One region of the Longispora urticae genome, then DNA from elsewhere that is predicted to be linked to it. Evidence: riboswitches for the same ligand, from Rfam matches in the RefSeq annotation. Region 1 holds a riboswitch; the other holds the start of a gene.
The links. A riboswitch is a leader RNA that binds a small molecule or an ion and turns the genes downstream of it on or off. The one in region 1 is predicted to bind thiamine pyrophosphate.
Positions count from the first base shown of each region.

Region 1 (9,230 bases):
CGTGATCCTGGCCCAGGACACCGGCCCGTGCGCCGCGACCCCCCGGGCGCGGCGGGCCAGCACCAGGAGCCGCCACTCGTCGGCGAGCAGGGGCAGCAGGCGCAGGGCGGCGAGGGTGCCGATCGCGTACCGCGGCGACAGCCGCATCTGCTGGATCAGCGCGTCGGCGAGGTCCGTCGGGTCGATCGTCGCGAACGCCACCACGCCCGGCAGCGCCACGGCCAGCAGCCGCAGGGCCAGGCTGAACCCGTTGCCGACCGAGCCGGTGGTCACGCCCCAGAACAGGTGCTCGCCGGTGGGTTCGGCCGCGAACAGCGCGGTCGCGATCACCATGCCCACGGCGGACAGCAGCAGCGGCCAGCACCGCCGGGCCAACCGGCCGAGCGGGATGCCGAACAGCGGCACCACGGCGAGCGTGCCGACGAGCGCGATGGCCGGCGCGACGGCGTCCAGCGTGCTGAGCAGCGCGAACGACAGGATCGTCGCCGCGCCGAGCTTGGCCACGGGCGAGCGCCGGGCGAGCGCGGTCTCCCGGACCACCAACGGTTCCCCGAACCTCATGCCACCACCCCGGGCGCGGTCACGCCGGCACCCCGCCGGGCAGCCGCTGCACCCGGTCCGCGCACGCCGCCACGAAGTCCGCGTCGTGCGTGACGATGGCCAGGCCGTGCCCGGAGTCCCGCAGTTCCCCGATCAGTACCACCAGCTCGCGCCATGTCCGCAGGTCCTGGCCGAACGTCGGCTCGTCCAGCACCAGGACGCGCGGGGCCGCCGCGAGCGCCGTCGCCACCGACAGCCGGCGCTGCTCCCCGCCCGACAGGGTGTACGGGTTCGCCGCCGCCAACCGGGCCAGCCCCAGCCGTTCGAGCAGCTCCTCGGCCCGTTCGCGCGGGGCGGCCAGCGTCAGTTCGTCCACGACCCGGTTCGTCACGAACTGGTGCTCCGGGTTCTGGAACACCGAACCGATCCGCCGGGCCAGGTCGCGCGCCGGCCAGCGGTGCGGCGGCTCCGGGGCGAGTGACGAGGTGAGCGTGCCCGTGGTGGGGGCCAGCAGGCCGCCCAGCAGGAGCGCCAGGCTCGACTTGCCCGCGCCGTTGGGGCCGACGAGGGCGAGGACCTCCCCGGCGCGTACCCGGACATCGGTCGGAGCGAGGGCCGTCGTCGTCGCACCGGCATACCGGAGGGTGAGCCCCTCCCCGGTCAGCAGATCCTCGACCACACCTCGACGGGTACCGGGGGCCCTGGTCCCCGCCCCCGTGAACCCCGGCACCCACACCCCGGCCGCCGCCAACGCCCCACCGTGCCGCGCGAACACCTCGGCCGGCACCCCGTCGGCCAGCACCCCGCCGCCCGGCTCCAGCACCACCACCCGGTCCACCAGCGGCAGCGCCTCGGCCACCCGGTGCTCCACCAGCACCATCGTCGTGTCACCCACCGCCCGCCCGATCGCCGCGCGGACCAGTTCCGCCCCGACCGGATCGAGATTGGCGGTCGGCTCGTCCAGCAGCAACAGGTCCGGCCGGGCCACCAGCGCCCCGGCCAGGGCGAGCCGCTGCTGCTCGCCGCCGGACAGCGCGTCCACGGGCCGGTCCCGCGGGTACGGGAAGCCGACCAGCCGGAGCGTGCCGTCCACCCGGGGCCAGATCTCCGCGCGCGGCACGCCCAGGTTCTCCAGCCCGAACGCCACGTCGTCGCCGGACCGGGACATCACGAGCTGGCTCTGCGGGTCCTGGAAGACCACGCCGGCCGTGCCAGCGACGGTCAGGGTGCCCTCGCGTTCGCCGGAGTCCTCCGGGAGCAGGCCGGCGAGGGCGGCCAGCAGGGTGGACTTGCCGGCCCCGGACGGGCCGAGGAGCAGGACGCGTTCGCCGCGCTCGATGGTCAGGTCGACGCCGCGCAGGGCCCAGGCCCGCCGCCCGCCGTGCCGCCAGCCGAAGCCGACCAGCCGCACGGCCGGGCCGGGCGCGGCGACCGTCGCGCCGCCGGCCGCACCGGGCGCGTCGGTCGCTCCCCGCCCGGCCGGTGCGGACGCGGGCCTGTTTCGCCGGGTCACACCAGTTCGCGGTCCCGGCCGGAGGGGAACCGGTCCAGGACACCGGTGCGGGCCAGCGCCTGGGTCAGGACGTAGCCGCCGAGGCCCGCGACGACCACCGAGCTGACGGTGCCGATCGCGACGTAGGGCAGCTGGTAGGAGGCGAACGCGAAGTCCTTGTACCAGGCCACCACGTCGAACGCCGTCGCCGCGATCCCGGCGCCGGCCGCCGCGAGCAGCGCCACCGGCAGCCTGTAGCTGCGGTAGAGGAACGCCGCGAACACCACCTCCGCGCCGAGGCCCTCCAGGAAGCCCTGGAGCAGCACCGTCATGCCCCACTTGTTGCCGAGGAACGCCGAGACGAGCGCGGCGAGGAACTCCACCAGCACGGCCGCGCCGGGCTTGCGGATGATCAGGGCGCCGAGGACGGCCGGGAGCAGCCAGACGCCGTAGATGATCGTCGCGCCGGGCGGGAAGAAGGTGAACGCGTTACCGGCGACCTCCCAGAGCCCCGCCATCGCCCAGAAGATGACACCGAAGGCGACGGCGAGGACCGCCACCACCACAATGTCCACAGTGCGCCATTTGGTACTCATAGTGAAAGTCTCCCAGGGGTGAGCCGGGGAGCGACTCCCTTCGCCGGCATTACCCGGATCAGGTGTGGAGGGTCAGCGGTCGCCCGCACTCTCAGCGCTGTTCGCGCTCCCCTGTCGTATGCGGGCACCACCGTAGCAGCACAGGGCCGTGACCTGGAGATCAACAGCCGTTTCCCCGGATCCGGAAACTGTGAGATTCCTTGGACGGATGCGGGACTCGGCGCCCTGTCTGCTATTCACTGGGGGGTATGAAGCTCTATGCGGAGTTGCCGGCCCGTCGCACCCGGCAGATCGTGGCGGACGTCTCCGCCGTCGGCTGGACCGCTCTGTGGATCTGGCTGGCGTACCTGCTGCACCAGGCCATCAGTACCCTCGCCCAGATCCCGGACCGGGTCACCAAGGACGGCGACAGTCTCCGCGACTCGCTGAACGGGGCGGCCGAGGAGGCGCGGAAGATCCCGTTCGCCGGCAAGGTGCTCGGGGAGAAGCTCGCCGACGCGGCCAAGGTCGCCCAGTCGGTGGCCGAGACCGGCAAGGACGGCAGCGAACTGGTCGGCCAGATCGCCCTGTTCACCGCGATCGTGGTCGGGGTCGCGGTCACCGTGCCGATCCTGCTGTTCTGGATCCTGGCCCGGACCCGGTGGATCCGGCGGGCCGGCACCGCCGTCATGCTCCGCGACGAGCCGGCCGGCGAGGACCTGCTGGCCCTGCGCGCCCTGGGCACCGCCGGCCTCCGCGAGCTCTGGGCGGCCGCCGAGGATCCCGCCGGTGGCTGGCGGGCGAAGGACCCGGACACCGTGACGGCACTGGCCACCTTGGAGCTGGCCACTCTGGGCCTCAGATCCCGGTAAGGTGCACCATATGTCCGCAATCTTGGAGACGATCGACACGCTGTACGCCGCCCTCGACGCCAGGGACGGCTCGGCCATGGCCGCGTGTTACCACCCCGAGGCCCGGTTCCGTGACCCGCTGTTCGACCTGCGGGGCCCCGAGATCGGCGCGATGTGGCAGATGCTGACCTCCCGGAGCACGGACCTGCGCGCCGAGGTCTCCGACATCCGGGTCACCGGCGACACCAAGGCCCTGGCGCACTGGACGGCCCGGTACACGGTGGGGGCCCGCCCCGTGGTCAACGAGGTCCGCGCGGCGTACCGGTTCGCCGACGACGCCCGGATCATCGACCACGTGGACGCCTTCGACCTGACGTACTGGGCCGGTCAGGCGCTCGGCGGGCTGCCCGCCCTGGTCACGAAGATGCCGGGCGGGGCGGGCCTGCTGCGCCGCAAGGTCCGCCGGCAGCTCGACGCGCACATCGCGAAGGCCGGCGTCTAGCGGGCCGGCCCAGCGGGAGCCGGGGTCATGCCTCGGCCCGGGTCAGGCGCGCTTGGCCGCGCACTCCGGGCAGGTCCCGAAGATCTCCAACGTGTGCGCCACGTCCACGAACCCGTTGTCGCTGGCCATCTTCTCGGCCCAGCGCTCCACGGCCGGCCCCTCGACCTCCACGGCCTTGCCGCAGCTCCGGCAGACCAGGTGGTGGTGGTGCCCCGTGCCGCACCGGCGGTAGAGGTGCTCGCCGCCGGGCGGGCGCATCACGTCGACCTCGTCGGCCTCGGCGAGGGCCTGCAACGTCCGGTACACCGTCGTCAGGCCGACCTTGTCGCCCTTGCCCCGGAGCATGGCGTGCAGTTCCTGGGCGCTGTGGAAGCCCTGCACCTCGCCGAGCAGCTCCATCACGGCGGAGCGCTGCTTCGTGCTTCTGGGTAAGGGCGCAGTCATAACACTCACGTTACCGGGCCGAGGACGACGTCCGGCGGCTCGGTATGGGCCGTGTCGTTCGGAGCGCGCACCGGTCTGCGGCGGCGCAGTACGGACGCGAAGGTCGCGACCAGCACGAACAGGCCCACGGCGAGCACCACGATGAACGCGCCGGGCGGGGTGTCGACCTCGGCGGCGAGCAGCACGCCCGCCCCGGAGACAGTGACCCCGATCACCATCGCCGCCACCAGGGTGGCCGTGAAGCCCCGGGTGACCTGCTGCGCGGTCGCCACCGGCACCACCATCAGCGCGCTGACCAGGAGCAACCCGACGGCACGCATCGCCGTCGTGACGGTCACCGCCGTGGTGACGGCGAGCAGGACGTTCAGGAACCGCACCGGCAGGCCCGACACCCGGGCGTGTTCCTCGTCCTGGCTCACCGCGAACAGCCACGGCCGGCCGAGCAGGGTCACGCCGAGCACCCCCGCGCCCAGGACCAGCATCGCGGTCAGGTCGCTGCGGGAGGTCCCGTTCAGGGAGCCGAACAGGTAGGACTGCAGGGTCGAGTTGGTGCCCTGTTTCGACAGCGAGATGAGGACGACGCCGCCGGCGATCCCGCCGTAGAACAGCATCGCCAGCGCCACGTCCCCGGACGCCTTCGCGCGTTCCCGGATCAGTTCGATCGCCACCGCGCCGGCCGCCGAGACGAGAACGGCGGTGAGCACCGGGGACGTCTTGAGCAGGAAGCCGATCGCGACGCCGGTCAGTGCCACGTGCCCGATCCCGTCGCCGATCAGCGACATCTTCCGCTGGACCAGGTAGATGCCCACCGAGGGCGCGATCAGGCCGATCAGCAGCGCCCCGATCAGGGACAGCTGAAAGAACTCGTAGCTCAGGAAATTCACTGGTTCAGCTCCCAGCGCGGGGTGGTGACCGGCGCGTGCGGGTGCTCGTGCACGTGGTCCGGGCAGGCGTGCCCCGGGGCCGGTTCGGGGGCCGCGCCGTCGTGCACCACCACCCCGCCGTGCAGGACGACGCTCCGGGTGATCAGGGGCTCCAGCGGGCCGAGTTCGTGCAGGACGACGACCACGGTGCCGCCGCCCGCGACGAACTGGCGGAGCGCGGCGGCGAACGCCTGCTGGCTGGCCGCGTCCACCCCGGCGGTCGGCTCGTCCATCACCAGCAGTTCGGGCTCCCCGCACAGCGCGCGGGCGATCAGGGCCCGCTGCTGCTGGCCGCCCGACAGGGTGCTGACCGGCTGCCGGGCCATCGAGGACAGCCCGACGGCGACGAGCGCGGAGTCGATGGCGCGCCGGTCGGCGGCGGTCGACGGGCGCAGGAAGCCGCGGCGGGCCAGCCGGCCGGCCGACACGAGCTCGCGGACCGTGGCCGGGACGCCCGAGGAGGCGCCGACCCGCTGCGGCACGTACCCGATCCGGGATCTGTTTCTCAGTCTCGCCAGCGGCTCACCGAACAGCTCGACCGAGCCCGACGCGACGGGGGTCAGCCCGAGGCACGCCTTGACCAGGGTGGACTTGCCGGAACCGTTGGCGCCGAGCAGCGCGACGACCTCGCCGGGCGCGATGCCCAGGGAGACGCCGCGCAGCACGGGCCGACCGTCGTAGGCGACGACGAGGTCGCGGGTCTGCAGGATCAAGAACACCCCAGTGCTGCACGGATCTGGCCGAGGTTGGACCGCATAATCTTGGCGTAGTCGTCCGAACTGCCCTCCGGCAGGCTCTCGATCGGGTCGAGCACCTCGGTCTTCGCGCCCGCCCCGGCGGCGATGGTCTCCGCGACCTTCGGGCTGACCAGAGCCTCGGTGAAGATGACCGTCGCCTTGTGCGCCTTGGCGGAGGAGATGATCTCGGCGATCTTCTGGGCCGAGGGCTCCTCGTCGGGGCTCAGGCCGGCGATCCCGACCTGGGTCAGCCCGTAGCGCGCGGCCAGGTAGCCGAAGGACTCGTGCGCCGTGACGATCTCGGTGCGCTGGCAGTTCTTCAGCCCGGCCGCGTACTCCTTGTCGATCGCCTCCAGCTCGACGCGCAGGGCGGCGGCCCGGGTCCGGTACCCGTCGGCGTGGTCGGGGTCGACCTTCCCGAGCCGCTCGGCGACCTTGTCCGCGATCGTGGCCAGCCGGGTCGGGTCGAGCCAGACGTGCGGGTCCTTGCCCGAGTGGCCCTCCTCGACGATGTCGGTGAGCGGCTGCACGGCGGCCACGTCGAACGCGCGGTCCTTGGCGTTCTGCGCGACGGCGTCGTCCACGGCCGGCTGGAACGTCGGCAGGTAGACCACCAGTTTCGCGTCGGCGATCAGCGCGGTCTGGGCGGCGGTCAGCTCCAGGTCGTGCGGCTCGGCACCCGGCTTGACCAGGTTCGTCACTTTGATATCGGTACCGCCGACCCGCTCGGCGACCCACTGGAACGGGTAGGCGGAGACGACGACGTCGGCGCGGTCCGCGCCCGAGCAGGCGGCGAGCGCGCCGGTGGCCAGGACGGCGGCGGCGACGAGGGCGAGGGGGCGCGTGAACATCCTTCAACTCTCCTCGCTAATGGGAATGATTGTCAACTTCGGTTACGTAAGATGTGAGTCAGGTCGCCTACCGGTTCGGACAGCCGGGTAGGTTGACGGCATGCTCGTCGTCAATCGCTTCCGGGTCGCCACCGACACCGCCGCATTCACCGAACGGGCGCACGCCGCGCTCCGGGCGCTGGCCGCCTGCCCCGGGTACGTCTCCGGCCGCTTCGGGCGGGCCCCCGACGAACCCGACCTGTGGTGCGTGGCCACGGAGTGGAAGTCGGTCGGCGCGTACCGGCGGTCGCTCAGCAACTTCGACGTGAAGATGTACGCGACCCCGCTGCTCGCCCAGAGCATCGAGGAACCCAGCGCGTACGAGGTGCTCGCCAGCCTCGAACCGGGCGGCGAGCTCGTCGTCGCGGAGGGGGACTGGGTGCACGTCGAGGAGGGCCGGCGGTGACCGAGCCCCAGCCCCCGGGCGCGGAGGTGCCCCGGGAGACCGCCCAGGACGCGGTGCCCCCGGGCTACGCGCCCGGACCGGACGTCCCCCAGCAGACCCCGCCCCAGTCGCCCGTCGACTACGGCAAGCCGTCCTACGGCGAACCCGGCACGCCGGCACCCGTCGCCCCCCAGCCCCCGGCCGGCCCCGGCGTCCAGCCCCCCTTCGTCGCCCCGCCCACCCAGCGCGACCAGCGCCGGATGTGGGCCGGGATCGGGATCGGCGCGGCGGCCCTCGTGCTGTGCGTCGGCGGCAGCATCGCCGGCTGTGTCGGCCTGACCCTGTGGCTCGACGCCGAACAGAACCAGGAGAGCGAGGCGGCGGTCGGCCGCTACCTGAACCCGCTCATCCGGGGCGAGTACGCGAAGGCGTACCTCGAACAGTGCTCTGACCTGCGCGAACTCGAAACATCCGAGGAGTACGCGTCGCGGACCTCGCAGCGCCCCAAGCTGCTCGGCTACACGATCACCAGCACGGGGCCGGCCACCGACGCCGACCCGGCCGCGATGGTGCGCCTGGTCAGGGTGCAGTTCCGGTACGAGTCCGGGACCGAGGCCGGACAATTCAGGGTGATCCATGATCAGGCCGACAAGCGGTACCAGGTCTGCGGCGGCGACATCTGACCCCACGGGTACTCTGGGTCACTGTCGACACCCCGCCACCGACCGCCAGCCGGATGGAGCAGAACCAGCATGTCCGCCGACCGCATTGACGCCATCGTCAGCCTCTGCAAGCGCCGTGGATTCGTCTTCCCGTCCAGCGAGATCTACGGCGGCACCCGGTCGGCGTGGGACTACGGACCGCTCGGCGTCGAGCTGAAGGACAACGTCCGTCGGCAGTGGTGGAAGTCCATGGTCCAGCAGCGCGAGGACGTCGTCGGCCTCGACTCGGCGGTCATCCTCGCCCGCGACGTGTGGGCCGCCTCCGGGCACATCGCGGAGTTCACCGACCCGCTGACCGAGTGCCAGAGCTGCCACAAGCGGTTCCGGGCGGACCACCTGGAAGAGGAGTTCGCGGCGCGGTACCCGGAGAAGGATTTCGTTCTCTCCGACCAGAACTGCCCCAACTGCGGGAACAAGGGCACCTTCACCGAGCCCAAGATGTTCAACGGCCTGATGAAGACCTACCTCGGCCCGGTCGAGTCCGAGGAGGGCCTGCACTACCTGCGGCCCGAGACCGCGCAGGGCATCTTCGTCAACTACAAGAACGTCGAGACCGCCGCGCGCAAGAAGCCCCCGTTCGGCATCGCGCAGGTCGGCAAGTCGTTCCGCAACGAGATCACCCCCGGCAACTTCATCTTCCGGACCCGCGAGTTCGAGCAGATGGAGATGGAGTTCTTCGTCGTGCCCGGCACCGACGAGACCTGGCACGAGTACTGGCTGGACGAGCGCTGGAACTGGTACCTCGACCTGGGCATCAAGCCCGAGAACCTCCGCCGCTACGAGCACCCCGCCGACAAGCTCTCGCACTACTCGAAGCGCACCGTCGACATCGAGTACCGGTTCCGGTTCGGCGGCACCGAGTTCTCCGAGCTCGAAGGCGTCGCCAACCGCACCGACTTCGACCTCCAGACCCACTCCAAGCACTCCGGCGTCGACCTGTCCTACTTCGACCAGGAGAAGGGCGAGCGCTGGACGCCCTACGTCATCGAACCGGCGGCCGGCCTGACCCGCGCCGTGCTGGCGTTCCTCCTGGAGGCCTACGACGTCGACGAGGCCCCCAACACCAAGGGCGGCGTCGACAGCCGCACCGTGATGCGCTTCGACCCGCGGCTCGCGCCCGTGAAGGTGGCCGTCCTGCCGCTGTCGCGCAACGAGCGGCTGTCGCCTCG
Region 1 is NZ_JAQZSH010000014.1:350-9,579, forward strand. Features, by position in the region: gene PT931_RS07455 (energy-coupling factor transporter transmembrane component T family protein) at 1-561, opposite strand, end outside; gene PT931_RS07460 (ABC transporter ATP-binding protein) at 581-1,951, opposite strand; gene PT931_RS07465 (ECF transporter S component) at 2,050-2,628, opposite strand; TPP riboswitch at 2,647-2,751, opposite strand; gene PT931_RS07470 (hypothetical protein) at 2,877-3,479, shown strand; gene PT931_RS07475 (nuclear transport factor 2 family protein) at 3,490-3,960, shown strand; gene PT931_RS07480 (Fur family transcriptional regulator) at 4,003-4,404, opposite strand; gene PT931_RS07485 (metal ABC transporter permease) at 4,410-5,288, opposite strand; gene PT931_RS07490 (metal ABC transporter ATP-binding protein) at 5,285-6,046, opposite strand; gene PT931_RS07495 (metal ABC transporter substrate-binding protein) at 6,037-6,915, opposite strand; gene PT931_RS07500 (antibiotic biosynthesis monooxygenase) at 7,016-7,360, shown strand; gene PT931_RS07505 (hypothetical protein) at 7,357-8,022, shown strand; gene PT931_RS07510 (glycine--tRNA ligase) at 8,092-9,230, shown strand, end outside.

Region 2 (11,476 bases), on a different contig from region 1:
ATCGCCACCGGCGGATGGGTCCGGTCCCGTTGGCTCAGGATGTGCGCGGCGGACGCAGCCAGCCGCAGAGCCAGGTCGGGAGTCAGGCTGGCGTTGGCCAGACCGCGAACCCCGTCGGTGCCGAACAGCCGTCCCATACACATCTCCCCAGATACTCAAAAGCCGAGCGCCCGGGCGTCAGCGACGCGGCACGGACCTCAGGCGAGGGTCACAAACCAGGCTCCCACACCGACCCCCCGACCGGTTGAGCGCGCAAAGAGCAGTTTCCATGCAAAAAGCACCACGGCCGGGCACCTTGGAAAGGCGGCCGGCCGTGGTGGAAGAGATTTAGCGCTTCGAGTACTGCGGAGCCTTACGGGCCTTCTTCAGACCGTACTTCTTCGACTCGGTGACGCGGGCGTCACGGGTCAGGAAGCCGGCCTTCTTGAGGGCCGGACGGTCGTCGGGCTCGACCTCGATCAGGGCCCGGGCGATGCCGAGACGCAGCGCGCCGGCCTGCCCGGTGATGCCGCCGCCCTTGAGGTTGGCGATGACGTCGAAGCTCTCGAGACGCTCGGTGATCACCAGCGGCTCCTTGACGAGCTGCTGGGAGACCTTGCTGGGGAAGTACTCCTCCAGCGTGCGGCCGTTGCAGGTGACCTTGCCCGAACCCGGCACGAGCCGGACGCGGACGATGGCCTGCTTACGACGACCGACGGTCTGCACCGGACGGTCACCCCGGGGGGCGGCCTTCGGCACGGCCACGACGGCCTCGGCGACTACGGCTTCGGTGTCAACCGGCTCGAGCACGGTCGCGACGCTCTCGGTCATGCTGCTTCCTTCGGTCACTGCGCGATCTGCTTAATCTCGAAAGGCACGGGCTGCTGCGAGGCGTGCGGGTGCACGTCGCCCGCGTAGACCTTGAGCTTCTTGATCTGCTTCGCACCGAGCTTGTTGTGCGGGAGCATGCCCTTGACGGCGAGCTCGACGGCGCGGTCGGGGCGCTTGGTCAGCAGCTCCTCGTAGGAGGTCTTGCGCAGACCGCCCGGGTAACCCGAGTGGCGGTAGGCGACCTTGGTCGCCCGCTTGTTGCCCGTCAGGGCAACCTTGCCTGCGTTGATGACGATCACGAAGTCGCCGGTGTCGACGTGCGGCGCGAAAGTCGGCTTGTGCTTACCGCGCAGCAGAGTGGCGGCGTGGGTCGCCAAACGGCCAAGCACGACGTCAGACGCATCGATGATGTGCCACTGACGCTCGATCTCACCCGGCTTCGGGCTGTACGTACGCACAGGTCTACCTTGTCTCGTCGTGGGTCTAGGGCCTGGGTACCGCTGGCCCGGCGTGAGACCCGGCGGCGGCGCATAGGCGACAAGCGTACCCGTGGGGGTCCGCCTTGCAACTGTCGCACAACAGTCGCTGATGATATCGGGCGGGCTCCGCATTGGTCAAAACGAGCCGCCGCACCCGGAGTTTCCGTGCGCGCCGAAGGGGCCGTGCACGGCTGCCAGTATGACCTATCCGGGAGCACCCCCGCGCGTCGATGGGAGCGGATTCACAGTACCCGCGCATAAATTATGGGGATTTGACCGTAAGGGTGACCTGGGACTCAACCGCTCGCACCCTCCCCCGGATAGCCCCCGCCCGACTACTCTGGAACACGGCGGCAGCGATCAGGAGGCATCGTGGAGAAGCTGGCGGTCGCGCTACGTGACGAAGACCAAGAGATGGGGCTCGACTTCCTCACCCGGGTGTGGTTACACACGGTCGAGGGTCGTAGCCGCGAAGAGGCACTCGACATGGTCCTGGATCAGGACTCCCAGGACTGAAGGACGCGAAGGAATGCCCCACCCCCTCGGTGGGGCATTCCTTTTTGCGCTCGCCATCCGGCTACGCGGCGTTCGCGGGGCGGGCCGGAGTCTCCCCGGCCCGCGCCGCCGGAACAGCTACTGAGCGTCGTCCAGTTCGATGTCGAACTCGCCGTCCTGGACCCCTCCGATGAAGGCGTCCCATTCGGCCGGGGTGAAGACCAGGATCGGCCCGTTCTCCTCGGCCATGTCGCGCATGCCGATCAGGTCGTCGACGAAGGCCACGCCGATCCGACCGGGCGAGCCGTCCGGGTTCTCGGCGCGCTGCCAGACCGCGCGGGTCTCGTCAAACTGCCCCTTCAGGGGATGTTCCACCATGTGAGCTCCTAGCTCGCCACCACCGGCAGGTAGACCTTTCCGCCGCCGTTGACAAACTCTACCGACTTGTCCGCCATGCCCTTCGCCGCGTACTCCTTGAGTTCCGCACTGATCTTCATCGAGCAGAACTTGGGTCCGCACATCGAGCAGAAGTGCGCCGTCTTGGCCCCGGTGGCCGGCAGCGTCTCGTCGTGGAACGAGCGGGCCGTGTCGGGGTCCAGGGACAGGTTGAACTGGTCCTCCCACCGGAACTCGAACCGGGCCTTGGACAGCGCGTCGTCCCAGTCCTGCGCGCCCTTGTGCCCCTTGGCCAGGTCGGCGGCGTGCGCGGCGATCTTGTACGCGATCACGCCGGCCTTCACGTCGTCGCGGTTCGGCAGGCCCAGGTGCTCCTTGGGCGTGACGTAGCAGAGCATCGCGGTGCCCATGCTGCCGATGATCGCGGCGCCGATCGCGGAGGTGATGTGGTCGTAGCCGGGCGCGACGTCGGTGGTCAGCGGGCCGAGCGTGTAGAAGGGGGCGTCCATGCACCACTCCTTCTGCAGGTCCATGTTCTCCTTGATCTTGTGCATCGGGACGTGCCCGGGGCCCTCGATCATGACCTGGACGTCGTACTCCCACGCGATCTTCGTGAGCTCGCCCAGGGTCTTCAGCTCGGCGAACTGGGCCTCGTCGTTGGCGTCCGCGATCGAGCCGGGGCGCAGGCCGTCGCCGAGGGAGAACGCGATGTCGTACTGGGCGAAGAGCTCGCACAGCTCGCGGTACCGGGTGTAGAGGAAGTTCTCCCGGTGCCCCGCCAGACACCAGGCGGCCATGATCGAACCGCCCCGGGAGACGATGCCGGTGACCCGGTCGGCGGCCAGGGGCACGTGCGCGAGGAGTACCCCGGCGTGCACCGTCATGTAGTCGACGCCCTGCTCGGCCTGCTCGATGATCGTGTCCCGGTACAGCTCCCAGGTCAGGCCCAGCGGGTCGCCGTTGCACTTCTCCAGGGCCTGGTAGATCGGCACCGTGCCGATCGGCACCGCCGAGTTGCGGACGATCGCCTCCCGGGTGGCGTGGATGTGCTTGCCCGTGGACAGGTCCATCACTGTGTCGCCGCCCCACTTGGTGGCCCAGGTGAGCTTGTCGACCTCCTCCGCGATCGAGGAGGACACGGCGGACGTGCCGATGTTCGCGTTGATCTTCACCAGGAACGCCGACCCGATGATCATCGGCTCGCTCTCGGCGTGGTTCACGTTGTTCGGGATGATCGCCCGGCCGGCCGCGATCTCGTCCCGGACGAACTCCGGCGCGACCCCCTCGCGGATCGCCACGAACTCCATCTCGGGCGTGACCGTGCCCTGCCGGGCGTAGTAGAGCTGGGTGGGGCGCTTGCCGGCCTTCGCCTTGCGGACCGTCTGCCCGATCGTGGCCGTACCCTCCGCGGGCACCTCCTCCACGTCGCCCCGCTCCATGATCCAGTGCGCCCGGAGCTGGGGCAGCCCGACCTCCGGGTCCGAGCCGGGGCCCGAGGTGTCGTACAGCCGGACCGGCGGGTCGTCGTTCGTCAGGTGCACCTCGGCGAAGGGCACCTGGATGTCGGGACGAGAACCCTCCACATAGAACTTGCGACGCGTCATCAGATTTCCTTCCAGGAGAGGGGACCGTGTCCCGAGCCCAGCCGCCAGTCGGCCGAGCCGGCGAGGGCACGGGTGACATAGGTCTTCGCGGCCCGGAGCGCGTCCGGCAGCGAGGACCCCAGTGCGAGGTGCGCGGTCACCGCGGCCGCGAAGGTGCAGCCCGTGCCGTGGTTGTTGGGGGTACTGACCCAGGGCGCCCGCAGGTACGACAGCTCGCCGTCGAACCAGACGACGTCCACGGCGTCCGGGTCCGCGCCGTGGCTCCCCGCGAGGTGGCCACCCTTCACGACGACGCAGCGCGGGCCGAGCGCGGCCAGGTCGGTCGCCGCGGCCGCCATGTCCTCGACCGTGCGGACGTCCCGGTCGAGGAGCGCCCGGGTCTCGGGCAGGTTCGGGGTCAGGACCAGGGCCCGGGGCAGCAGGACCCGGTACGCGTCGGCCGCGCCCAGGAACAGCGGGTTCCCCGTGGACGCCACCATCACCGGGTCCACGACCAGGTGGGGTAGCTCCCGGGTGGCCAGGTACGCGATCACCTCCGCGCTCGCGAGCATGCCCGTCTTCACCGCCGCCGGGGGCAGGTCGGACAGGACGGCGTCGAGCTGGAGGGCCACGAAGTCGAGGGGGGTGGGGTGCACGCCCAGTACCCCCGAGGTGTTCTGGGCTGTCAAGGCCGTGACGACGGAGGTGCCGAAGACGTGGTGTGCCGCGAAGGTCTTCAGGTCGGCCTGGATGCCGGCGCCGCCGCCGGAGTCGGAGCCGGCGACGGTGAGGGCGATCGGGGGCTGGCTCACGACGCGCCACCGACCCGGGTTCCGGCCGGCGCGGCGGCCTCCAGGGCCGTGAGCAGGTTGCGGACGGCCCGCGCCGGGTCACTCGACCGCGACACCGCCCCCAGCACCGCCACCCCCTGCGCACCCGCCGCCACACACTCGGCGGCGCGGGCCGGACCGTCGACGCCGCCGAGGGCGTAGACCGGCCGGCCGGCCCGCCCGAGCACGTCCACGCCGAGCGGCGGCCCGTAGCCGGGCTTGGTGGCGGTCTCGAAGATCGGCGACAGGCTGACGAACTCCGCGTCGGCGGCCGACGGCAGCTCGGCCAGGCCGTGGCAGCGCCAGAGCATGTCCCGGCGGCCGTGCACCGGGGTCGCGGTCGGGCCGAGGGTGAGCACCCGGCCGCCGAGCTCCTCGACCCGCCAGTCGAACTCCAGGTCGAAGAACGTGCCCGCCAGCAGCGTCACCCCGGCGTCGATCACCGTGCGCGCGAGGTGCAGGTCGGGGGTCTCCAGGACGACGATCAGCCGGTCACTCATCGGACGCCTCCATGGTCGGACGGGATGCGGGCGCCGGCGGCGCGCTCCGGGCACGCGGCACACGGCGGCTCACCACGACGGCAGCCCTTCCGGGCTGGTGGAGGCGGTGGCGTAGTCGCGGCGCGGGATCCGGCCGGCCCCGGCCGCCAGCCTCCCGGCGAGTACCGCGTGCCGCATCGCCACCGCCATCCGGGTCGGATCGGCCGCCCGGGTCACCGCGCTGGCCAGCAGCACGGCGTCGCAGCCCAGTTCCATCGCGAGGGCCGCGTCCGAGGCGGTGCCGATCCCGGCGTCGAGGATGACGGGTACCGACACCATCTCCCGGATCAACGCGAGGTTGTACGGGTTCCGGATCCCCGCCCCCGACCCGATCGGCGCCCCGGCCGGCATGACCGCCGCGCACCCGACGTCGACCAGCCGCCGCGCGAGCACCGGATCGTCGGTCGTGTACGGCAGCACCACGAACCCGTCGTCCACCAGCCGGGCGGCGGCGGCCACGAGCTCGACGGCGTCCGGCAGCAGGGTCCGGTCGTCCCCGATCACCTCGAGCTTCACCCAGTGCGTCTCGAACGCCTCCCGGGCCAGGTGGGCGAGCTTGACCGCCTCGGTGGCGGTGTAGCAGCCGGCGGTGTTGGGCAGGATCCGCACGCCGGTCTCGTCGAGCATCTCCAGCAGGCCGCCGGGGGCGTTCGGGTCGAGGCGACGGAGGGCGACGGTGACCATGGCGGTGCCGGAGGCCTCGACGGCCTCGCGGAGGGCGGTGAGGCTGGCCGCGCCGCCGGTGCCGAGGATGAGTCGGGAGTGCAGGGTCTCGCCGGCGATGACGAGCGGGTCGCCGTTCGGGCTAGCCACCCTGCACCGCCGTGAGCAGCTCCACCACGTCGCCGTCGGCCAACGCCGTGGACGTCCACGTGCTCCGGGGCACCACGGTCCCGTTGACCGCGACGGCCACCCCGCGCCGGTCCCCGGTGAGCGCCGACACCGTCCCCTCGAACTCGGTCTCCACGCCGTTGACGACTATCTTCACGAAAACCTCCCGGGGGCGAAGGGCGCGAGGTCGACGCTGGGTTCCCGGTTCAGGAGCAGCGCCGTGACCACCTCGGCGGTGATGGGTGCGAGCAGGACGCCGTGCCGGTAGTGCCCGGTCGCGGCGAGCGTGCGGTCGTCGAGCCAGCCGATCAGCGGGGCGTTGTCCGGGGTACCGGGGCGCAGGCCGGCCCGCGCCTCCACCAGCTCGTACTCGGCCAGTTCCGGGAGGACCTCGATCGCGGTGTCGAGGAGGTCGCGGACGCCCTCGGCGGTGACCCGGGTGGAGAAGCCGCGCTCGGCGGTGGTGGCGCCCACGACGACCTCCCCGTCCTTTCGCGGCACAATATAGACATATTTCCCGTCAATGTAGCCCCGGATCACGTGCCGGATCGACGGCTTCCCGCGCAGCCGGAGCACCTCGCCGTGCACGGGCCGCACGGGCAACCCGGCCACCGCGCCGCTCGGGGCGACCGCACCGCCGAGCCCGCCGGGGACGCCGGCCGCGCCACCGAGCCGCCCGGCCCAGGCCCCGGTGGCGACCACCGTCACATCGACCCCGTCCGGCGGGTACCCGGCCACCGGCACCCGGTCACGCAGCGCCGCCAGTACCCGTCGCGGATCCACCTGGTGGTCACCGGGCGTCAGCAGCCCACCCCGGAGCCGGGGCGTCAACGAGGGCTCCAACGCGCGCGGATCCACCTTCTCGGCCGGCAGGTCCCAGTCCGTGTACAGCTGGAGGAGGCGGGCGAGTTCGCGCAGGTCGTCGCCTGTCCGCCCGACGAGCAGCGTGCCGTCGTCGCGGTAGCCGACCTCGCCGAGCCCGGCCGCGAACTCCGGCCACCGCGCGGCACTGGCCAGCGACAACCGGAGCAGGTCGGCCTCGCCGAAGTAGGCCTCGGCGACGGGGGCGAGCATGCCGGCCGCGACGTTGGAGGCGCCCCGGGCGGGGTCGTCGTCGTACACCGTGACGTCGAGGCCCGCCGACAGCGCGCGCCACGCGACGGACAACCCGATGATCCCGGCCCCCTGGACCGCGACCTTCATGACAGGGCCCTGAGCAGCGCCTTCGTGGCCACCCCGGGATCGTCGGCCGCACTGACCGCGCCGACCACGGCGACGCCGTACGCCCCGGCCTCCAGCAGTTCGGGGACCCGTTCGAGGGTGACGCCGCCGATCGCGATGGCAGGCAGCCCGACGTGCGCCGCCGCCTCCAGCCCGGCAGGGCCGATCGGGTCGGACAGTCCGTCCTTCGTGGACGTGTGGTAGCAGGGCCCGACGCCCACGTAGTCGGCCCCGTCGACCAGGGCGGCCCGGGCCCCGACGGCGTCGCGGGACGTCGCACCGATGATCGCGGAGGAGCCCAGGAGCCGCCGGGCCACGGAAACGGGCAGGTCGAGGGCGCCGAGGTGCACGCCGTCCGCCTGCACGGCCAGCGCGATGTCGACCCGGTCGTTGATGAGGCACGTCGCCCCGTAGACCCGGCACAACGCCCGGATCTCGGCGGCGAAGTCGAGGAAGTCGCGGTCGTGCACGCCGTCTTCCACCCGTACCTGGAAAAGGGGTGCGCCCGCGGCCAACGCGGCCCGGGCGACAGCGACGGCGTCCCGCCCGGGTCGGGCGTCGGTGAGGACATGGAGGCGACCGAGCATGATGAATCTCCTCCCTGCGCCGGCATGATCCGGATCAGGTTCTACGGTCGGCGGCTCACATCCGCCCTCTCAGCCCGGTCTACCGGACTCCCGTGGGTTCTCTTGCGGCACACGTTAGCGCACCTCAGCCGAGGAGGGAAGCGCCGCGTAACTGATGCCTCACTGCACGGCTACGCCCCGTTCACCATGGTTTGCCGGGCGCCGCGATGATGGGTACATGCGGATGCTGGTGCTGGGTGGCACATGGCTCCTCGGCCGGTACGCGGCGGAGGGCGCCCTCGCGCGGGGCTGGTCCGTGACGTGTTTCAACCGCGGACTGACCGGCGAGGATGTCCCCGGCGTGCGCTCCGTGCGCGGGGACCGGACCTCGACCGCCGACCTGAGCCGGTTGACCGAGGCCGGGCCCTGGGACGTCGTCGTGGACACGAGTGCCCGCGAGCCCGCCGACGTGGGTCGCTCGGCCAGGGCACTGCGCCCGTGTGCCTGCCGCTACGTGCTGATGTCCACGGTGTCGGCGTACCAGGGCTGGCCTGCGGCTCCAGTCTCGGAGGGGTCATCGTTGTGGCCGTCGTCCCCGACAGCGAGCCGGGCCGATCCGGCCATCGACGCGATGAGTCCGACCGCCGGCTACGGCACGCTCAAGGCTGGCTGCGAACTGGTCGCCCAGCAGGTCTTCGGCACCGACACGCTGATCCTTCGTCCGGGCGTGATCCTGGGTCCGCACGAGTACGTCGGTCGGCTGCCGTGGCTGCTGCTCCGCGCCGCCCGAGGCGGGGCGATGCTCGCGGCCGGCGGCCCCGACCAGCCTGTCCAGCCGATCGATGTGCGCGACCTCGCCACGTTCCTGCTCCGCTTGGCGTCGGCGGAGGCCACGGGCGTCCACAACACGGTCGCCCCTCCCGCGCACGCCACCTACGGCGAGCTACTACGGACCTGCGTCGAGGTCACAGGTGGGACTGCGGACCTGGTGTGGATCCCGTCGGACTGGCTCACCGCGCAGGAGGTGCGCCAATGGACGGAGATCCCGCTGTGGCGGACCGCACCAGGCACCTGGGCGGTCGACGGGTCGAGCGCCCGAGCCGCCGGCCTGGAGTGCCGTCCGCTCCGGGAAACAGTCGCCGACACGTGGACCTGGCTCCGCACCGGTCACCCGACCCGCCACGAACGCCAGAACGAGCACGGGCTGGCACCGGACAAGGAGACCGAACTCCTCACGCGATGGCGGTCATTCCGGTAGGGCCTGCACGTCCGCCTCGCGATGGAAGGTCCGGATCCGGTCCTGCAACTCCGTCGCCTGCCGGTCGAACAACCACCGCGCGCCGCCCAGAGCCTGCCTCAGCTGCAGCAACCGTTCGGTGAGGCTGTGCACACGCTGCTGCATCGGGTTCAGGATCTTCGTCGCCGCATCGATGTGACCGTTCAGGACCTCGGCGGTCGCGAGGTCGATGCGCGCCCGGGACGGAACGGTCCGACTGTGCCGGTCGCGTTCTGCGAGGCGGACCTTGTCGGCGGCCCCGAGGCAGGCCCAGGCCCGGGCCTCGATGCAGCGCAGTCCGGCGGCGGCCGCCCCCACCGGATGGCTCGCGAGAGCCGCCTCGACGTGCACGACCGCCTGGCCCGGTCTGCCGGTCCAGTAGGACATCAGGGCCATGTTGCCCCGGGCCCAGGTCCGGAGCGGGGCGTGGTCGATCAGTTCGGCGTAGCGGTAGGCGGCTTTCGCCTGGGCGATGGCGGGAGCCCAGGCCGCCATGTCGAAGGAGGCGGAGGACATCAGACCGCAGAGTTGGCCCGCAATGAGATACAGGTCGGTCAACTGACCAGGGCGGCGGGTGCGTTCTAGAAGGGTGTAGGCGAAGTCGCGGGCCCGGCGTGCCTCGGCGAGAAAGAGCAAGGGCGGAACTTCCACATAGGTGTACGCCAACCGGCGCACCTCCGCCTGCAATTGTCCGATGGTCGCGTCGTCCACAGCGCCCCCGATCCGGCGAACATGTTCGGTGGACTCCAGGGCGGCCTCATGCGCGGCGGTGCGCTCCAGAACCGGCGAACGCGGCCACGACACGGCGGAAGTGGTGACCGGGCCGACGAGCACAGCGAAAGGCTCCTGCCACAGCGTGCTCGCCACCCGCCGCGCCGACGGCCTGGCGTTTCCCACCTGTCCGGCCATCCACCGCTGTAGTTGGCGGGTCGACAGCGTGGCCGGCTCGCCCAGGACCCGCGCGGCCCGGTCGAACCGCGCGCACCACTCGTCGATGGTGTGTTCGCTCCGCCGGATCAGATATTCGAGTCGAGTCCGGTCCACCGCCCCCGCCTTCCGCAGCCCGGATTCCGACGCTACCTCCGCGCCTTTCCCTCATCCAGCGTCAGCGGGAAACGTCGTCCCAATGTCGTACCGATGACGTGGTTCCGCCTATACAGCTGTACCAAAATGGAATGTCGTTTCAATGTCGTTCCAATGTCGTGGCACCGTCGTCCCCGTCGGACGGACGGTGGGCGGCATGACGATGACGTACCAGGTGCTGATGACCAAGGTCACCGGCGAGTTCCCCGAACCGATCACCCGGATGGCGGTGTTCGACACCCGGGTGCAGGCACTGGCCACCGCGAAGGTGTGGTCGACCACCCAGGCGGTGTGCGACGGCGCGTCCCGGGTCAAGGTGCTGGCGAGGCAGTCATGACGGAGGACACCGCGACGGCACTGGGCACACTGGACACCCACGAGGCCGACGGCCTGCACCGGATCCTCACGCTCTGCCTGCACGACGACCAGGCGGAGGAGGGCGACGGCGTGTACGCCTACTGGCTCGTCCCCGGCGAGAGCTACGGCCTGCACCACGACGGCGTGACCTGGACGGTGGCGGGCGGCGCGTGGACGGAGCCGGGGCACACGTACCGGCTGCTCAGGAACGGTCAGCCGACGATGCTGGTGCCGACGGAGCACGGCGACGAGTGGCTGGACCCGGACCACGGCCACGTGACGCACCACGGGCCGGGCGGCTGGGAGCTCTGGCGCTACAACTCCTGAGCCGGCGGGCGGGGCGCGCGAACCGGCGCGCCCCACATCAGCGTCAGCGCACGTCCCACACCGGCTCCGGCACCTCGGTGACCTCCCCGTCGGTCCCGAACAGCAGGAACCGGTCGAACCCCCGGGTGAACCACCGGTCGTGGGTCACCGCGATCACGGTCCCTTCGAACCCCTTCAGCCCCTCCTCCAGCGCCTCGGCGGACGCCAGGTCCAGGTTGTCCGTCGGCTCGTCGAGCAGCAGCAACGTGGCCCCGGACAGCTCCAGCATCAGGACGAGGAACCGGGCCTGCTGCCCGCCGGACAGGGTGCCGAACGTCTGGTCCCCCTGCGCGGCCAGCTCGTACCGGCCGAGGACGTTCATCGCGTCGTGCCGGACCCGGCCGGCCCGGTAGTCGTCGCCCCGCCAGAGGATCTCGACCAGGGTCTTGTCGTGCAGTTCGGGCCGGTCGTGCACCTGGGAGAAGTGTCCGGGCCGGACCCGCGCGCCGAGCCGGGCGACCCCGCCGTGCGCGACGGGGGCCAGCTCCACGAGGGGCACCTCCAGCGGGTCCGTGCCGCCCCGGCCGAGTAGGCGGAGGAAGTGGGACTTGCCGGTGCCGTTGGCGCCGAGGACCGCGACCCGGTCGCCGTACCAGACCTCGAAGTCGAACGGGAACGTCAGGTCGTCGAGTTCCAGCTGTTCG
Region 2 is NZ_JAQZSH010000035.1:243,212-254,687, forward strand. Features, by position in the region: gene glmM (phosphoglucosamine mutase) at 1-137, opposite strand, end outside; gene rpsI (30S ribosomal protein S9) at 328-810, opposite strand; gene rplM (50S ribosomal protein L13) at 825-1,268, opposite strand; gene PT931_RS23650 (hypothetical protein) at 1,662-1,805, shown strand; gene PT931_RS23655 (DUF397 domain-containing protein) at 1,923-2,162, opposite strand; gene thiC (phosphomethylpyrimidine synthase ThiC) at 2,171-3,787, opposite strand; gene thiD (bifunctional hydroxymethylpyrimidine kinase/phosphomethylpyrimidine kinase) at 3,784-4,575, opposite strand; gene PT931_RS23670 (thiamine phosphate synthase) at 4,572-5,093, opposite strand; gene PT931_RS23675 (thiazole synthase) at 5,163-5,945, opposite strand; gene thiS (sulfur carrier protein ThiS) at 5,938-6,120, opposite strand; gene thiO (glycine oxidase ThiO) at 6,117-7,166, opposite strand; gene thiE (thiamine phosphate synthase) at 7,163-7,771, opposite strand; TPP riboswitch at 7,766-7,875, opposite strand; gene PT931_RS23695 (NAD-dependent epimerase/dehydratase family protein) at 7,989-9,008, shown strand; gene PT931_RS23700 (hypothetical protein) at 8,997-10,070, opposite strand; gene PT931_RS23705 (hypothetical protein) at 10,267-10,446, shown strand; gene PT931_RS23710 (hypothetical protein) at 10,443-10,793, shown strand; gene PT931_RS23715 (ABC-F family ATP-binding cassette domain-containing protein) at 10,837-11,476, opposite strand, start outside.
Region 2: it holds a riboswitch for thiamine pyrophosphate, as region 1 does, so the genes downstream of both, thiE (thiamine phosphate synthase) here and PT931_RS07465 (ECF transporter S component) in region 1, are expected to answer to the same signal.